DNA from 2 places in the Sphingopyxis sp. OPL5 genome. Region 1 is predicted to be linked to the other one. Evidence: predicted binding sites of a transcription regulator. Region 1 holds the regulator's gene; the other holds the start of a gene.
The links. Region 1 encodes LexA, which represses DNA repair genes until DNA is damaged. Its sites were predicted from a motif close to GTTCCNCNCTTGTTCT; they were not measured.
Positions count from the first base shown of each region.

Region 2: a site for LexA is predicted at 936-951, ahead of radA (DNA repair protein RadA). Genes of this name have one in related genera too.

Region 1 covers NZ_CP060725.1:4,369,317-4,371,713, forward strand. Annotated here, with positions in the region: gene EEB18_RS21005 (molybdopterin molybdotransferase MoeA) at 1-866, shown strand, start outside; gene lexA (transcriptional repressor LexA) at 932-1,615, shown strand; gene EEB18_RS21015 (ComEC/Rec2 family competence protein) at 1,569-2,397, opposite strand, start outside.
Region 2 covers NZ_CP060725.1:1,329,964-1,332,360, reverse strand. Annotated here, with positions in the region: gene fsa (fructose-6-phosphate aldolase) at 96-746, opposite strand; gene radA (DNA repair protein RadA) at 967-2,328, shown strand; gene EEB18_RS06360 (CvpA family protein) at 2,339-2,397, shown strand, end outside.

The DNA of each region.
Region 1 (2,397 bases):
AAGATGTCGCCGCCGACGGCACGGTCCTGACGCTGACCGGCGATGGCCCGGAGGCCCAGGGCGCCCATATTCGCGACCGCGCCAGCGACTTCGCGACCGGCGCCATGCTCGTCGCCGCCGGAACCCGGCTCAACGCCGGTGCGATCGCCGCGGCGATCATGGGTGGCGACGCGCAGCTTGTGGTCGGCGCCCGCCCGCGTGTCGCGATCCTCACCACCGGCGACGAACTCGTCCAGCCGGGCCGTGCGCTCGCGCCCGGCCAGATCCCCGACAGCAACGGCACGATGCTCGCCGCGATGCTCGCCGCCGAGCCCGCCGTGGTCAGCATCCCGCTCCACATCCGCGACGACCGTGAAATTTTATCCAAGGTATTAAAAGACCTGGCGCGACGTCACGACGTCATCGTCACCGTCGGCGGCGCCTCGGTCGGCGATCACGACCATGTCCGCGGCGCGCTCGACGATGCCGGCGGGCGGCTCGATTTCTGGAAGATCGCGATGCGCCCCGGCAAGCCGCTGATCGCGGGCACGCTCGGCGACGCGCTGCTGCTTGGCCTGCCCGGCAACCCCTCGTCGGCCTTCGTTACTGCGACCCTGTTCCTGCTCCCCCTCGTCCGCCATCTCGCCGGCGCGCGAGCCCCGCTCCCGCAACTGCGCAGGGCCCCGCTCGCGGCCCCCCTCGGCCCCGGCGGCGCGCGACGCGACTATTTGCGCGGACGGATCGACGGCGGCCTTCTCTCGCCCTTCGACGGACAGGACAGCGGCCGCACCTTTCCGCTCGCTGCGGCGAATGCGCTCGTCATCCGCGAGATCGGTGCGCCGTCCCGCGCGGCGGGCGACGCGGCGGATTATATCGACATCGCTTGACAAGTTCGCTTCTGTTCCATTATCGTTCTCCTTATGTCCGAAACCGGCATCATGGAGAACGCCCGATGTTGACCGCCAAGCAGCATGAACTGCTCCACTTCATCCAGCAAAAGCTCGACGCGAGCGGCATCTCGCCGTCGTTCGAGGAGATGAAGGAGGCGCTCGGGCTCAAATCCAAATCGGGAATCCACCGCCTGATCAGCGCGCTCGAGGAGCGCGGCTTCCTCCGCCGCCTCCCCAACCGCGCCCGCGCGCTCGAGGTCGTCAAGCTTCCCGAGGGCGGCAAGGCGGCCGTCAGCACCGATCGCGACAATGTCGTGCCGCTGCGCAAGCCCGCCCCGGCGATGCGCCCGATCGCCGCGAACGACATCGTCGAGGTCCCGCTCCACGGCAAGATCGCCGCGGGTGTGCCGATCGAGGCGTTCGAAAATCATGACAATCTCGCGGTCCCCGCCGCGCTGCTTGGTTCGGGCGAACATTATGCGCTCGAAGTGTCGGGCGACTCGATGGTCGAGGCCGGCATCTTCGACGGCGATTATGCGCTGATCCAAAAGGTCAGCACCGCGCGCGAAGGCGATATCGTCGTCGCGCTCGTCGACGGGCAGGATGCGACGCTCAAATATTTCCGCCGCGAGGGCAAGATGATCCGTCTCGATCCCGCGAACAGTGCCTATGAGCCGCAGCGCTACGCCGCCGAGCGCGTCATCGTGCAAGGGAAGTTGTCGGGACTGCTTCGTCGTTACCACTGACCTGCGGCGGGCGGCGCCACATATGCTCGTCGCCCGCGCCTAACGCCGTCACCGCGCGCGGCCGATCGCCGAGGTAAAGCGCCAGCCCGCCGGTCTGCGGCAAGGTATCGCGGTCGATCGTCAGCCAGCGCCCGGCGCATTCGCGCGGCAGCCAGCGCTCGCTGATCACCACATCGGCCGCGGCGCACGCCGCCGCCATGTCCGCCCCCTCGATCCGGTCGCGCCCGCGCGCCGCCAGGATGGTGCGCCCATCCTGCGTCCAGCGACAGAAATCGCGGTTGCAGGCGACATGATCGAGGTCGGTGAGCGCGGCGAGCGGCGCATCGATGCCCGCCGCCTCGGCCACCGCGTCGCGCACATAATCCCCCGCCCGCTCGCGCAGCAACGCATAGCTGCCGTCGGGTTGTGCCGCGGCGATATGCTTGCCGTCGCCGGTAATCAGCACATCGGGCCGCGGCTGGGCGAGCAGGACGGCCATGCCGAGGACCAGCGGCACCGCCCCCGCCCAACGCCAGCGCGTCCGCCACAGCAGCAGCCATATCCCGCCGAAGATCGCGAGGCCGAAACCCCAGGGCGGGAACACCGGCAGCGTCGCGACCGCGCCGGGCGCATCGGCGACGCTGTGCGCGAGCCAGATCAGGGCGTTCAGCGCCTGCTCGGCGACCCACCAGAAGGGCGCGCCGAGCCCGACGCTGTCGAACAGCAAAGCCAGCGCCTCGGCGGGCATGATGACAAAGGTCGTCAGCGGGATCGCGACGACATTGGCGAGCGCGCCATAGAGC
Region 2 (2,397 bases), 1.6 Mb from region 1:
ACGGAGGGGCCATGGCGCGACGTCGCCGGCCCCTCCACCACCGCTTCGCGGCGGTCCCCCTCCCCACGGCTGCGCCGCAGGGAGGATCTCTATCTTCAGATCGACTGCCCGGTCTTCGCCCAGTCGGCGAGGAAGCCTTCGATGCCCTTTTCGGTCAGGATGTGCTTGAACAGCCCCTTGATGACCGACGGCGGCGCGGTCATCACGTCGGCGCCGATCTTGGCGGCTTCGAGAACATGGATGCCGTGGCGGACGCTGGCGACGAGGATTTCGGTCTCATAGCCATAATTGTCGTAGATCAGCCGGATATCCGAAATCAGCTGCATGCCGTCGAAGCCGTTGTCGTCGTGGCGGCCGACGAAGGGCGAGACGAAGGTCGCGCCGGCCTTGGCCGCGAGCAGCGCCTGCGCCGCCGAGAAGCAGAGGGTGACATTGACCATCGTGCCGTCGCCGGTCAGCGCCTTGCACGTCTTGAGGCCGTCGATGGTCAGCGGCACCTTGATGCAGACGTTGGAAGCGATCTTGCGGAGGATTTCGGCCTCCTTCATCATCGTTTCATGGTCGAGCGCGACGACCTCGGCCGACACGGGGCCGGTGGTGAGGGCGCAAATCTCGCGCGTCACTTCCTTGAAGTCGCGGCCCGACTTGGCGATCAGCGAGGGGTTGGTGGTGACCCCGTCGAGCAGGCCGGTCGCGGCGAGTTCCTGGATGTCGGCGATTTCGGCGGTGTCGGCGAAGAATTTCATGGTGCGGGGGATCCTTGTGCGGGGCGATTCGGTGGTTGGTTATCGCCCTAGAGCAGTGCGCGAGAAAACTGAACCGTCACCCGCTGTTCGTCATTGCGAGCGAAGCGAAGCAATCCAGAGCGGCCTTGCACAGCCCTGGATTGCCGCGTCGCTTCGCTCCTCGCAATGACGGGGGAGGAAAGGGCTAGCGTTCCGCGTTTGTTCCGATTATGCGAACCCCATGGCCAAAGCGAAACGCCAATATGTCTGCCAGAATTGCGGCTCGGCCACCTATCGCTGGCAGGGGCAATGCGCCGATTGCGGCGAGTGGAACACGCTGGTCGAGGAAGCGGGCGAAACGGCCTTTTCGGCGAAGCACGACCTCAGCAAAGGCGGACGGACGATCGCGCTCGAGGCGCTCGACGCGCACAGCATCATGCCCGAGCGGATGCTGTGCGGCATCGCCGAGTTCGACCGCGCGCTGGGCGGCGGTTTCGTCGCGGGGTCGGCGACGCTGATCGGCGGCGATCCGGGGATCGGCAAGTCGACGCTGTTGTTGCAGGCGGCGGGGCGGCTGGCGCTGGCGGGCAAGACGGTCGTCTATATCAGCGGCGAGGAAGCCGCGGCGCAGGTGCGGCTGCGCGCGCAGCGGCTGGGGCTCGGCAAGGCGCCGGTGCAATTGGCGAGCGCGACCTCGGTGCGCGATATCCTCGCGACGCTTGGCGGAAGCGATCCCGATTTCATCGTCATCGATTCGATCCAGACGATGCACAGCGACCTGATCGAAGGCGCGCCGGGGACGGTGAGCCAGGTCCGCGCCTCGGCGCAGGAACTGATCCGCTATGCCAAGGACAGCGGCGCGGCGCTGGTGCTCGTCGGCCATGTCACCAAGGACGGGACGATCGCGGGGCCCCGCGTGCTCGAACATATGGTCGATACCGTGCTGGCGTTCGAGGGCGAGCGCAGCCATCAATATCGCATCCTGCGCGCGGTCAAGAACCGTTTCGGCGGCACCGACGAGATCGGGGTGTTCGCGATGGGCGAGGGCGGGCTGGGCGAAGTCGCCAACCCGTCGAGCCTGTTCCTGACCGACCGCAGCCGCGACGTGCCGGGGTCGGTGGTGTTCCCCGCGCTCGAAGGCACAAGGCCGGTGCTGGTCGAGGTGCAGGCGCTGACCGTGCGGCTGGCGAGCGGAGCAACGCCGCGCCGCGCGGTGGTTGGCTGGGACAGCGGGCGGCTCGCGATGGTGCTCGCGGTGCTCGAGGCGCGCTGCGGGCTGCAGCTTGGCGGGGCGGAGGTCTATCTGAATATCGCGGGCGGTTATCGGCTCACCGATCCCGCGGCCGACCTCGCGGTCGCGGCGGCGCTGATCTCGGCGTTCAGCGAGCGGCCGGTGCCCGCCGATGCGATCGTGTTCGGCGAATTGTCGCTGTCGGGCGAGGTGCGCCCGGTGTCGCACGACGGGCTGCGGTTGCGCGAGGCGGCGAAGCTCGGTTTCTCGACCGGCTGGGGTCCCAAGGGGATGAAGGGCGTCGGCGGGATTTCGGTCACCGGTTTCGGCCGATTGGGCGAACTCGTTGACCTGATGCTCGGGCGCGACTAGCGACCGGCAAATGGGAAGTCTGACGGCTCTGGATATCGTCGTGCTCGTGCTGGTTGGCGGCGGCGCGGT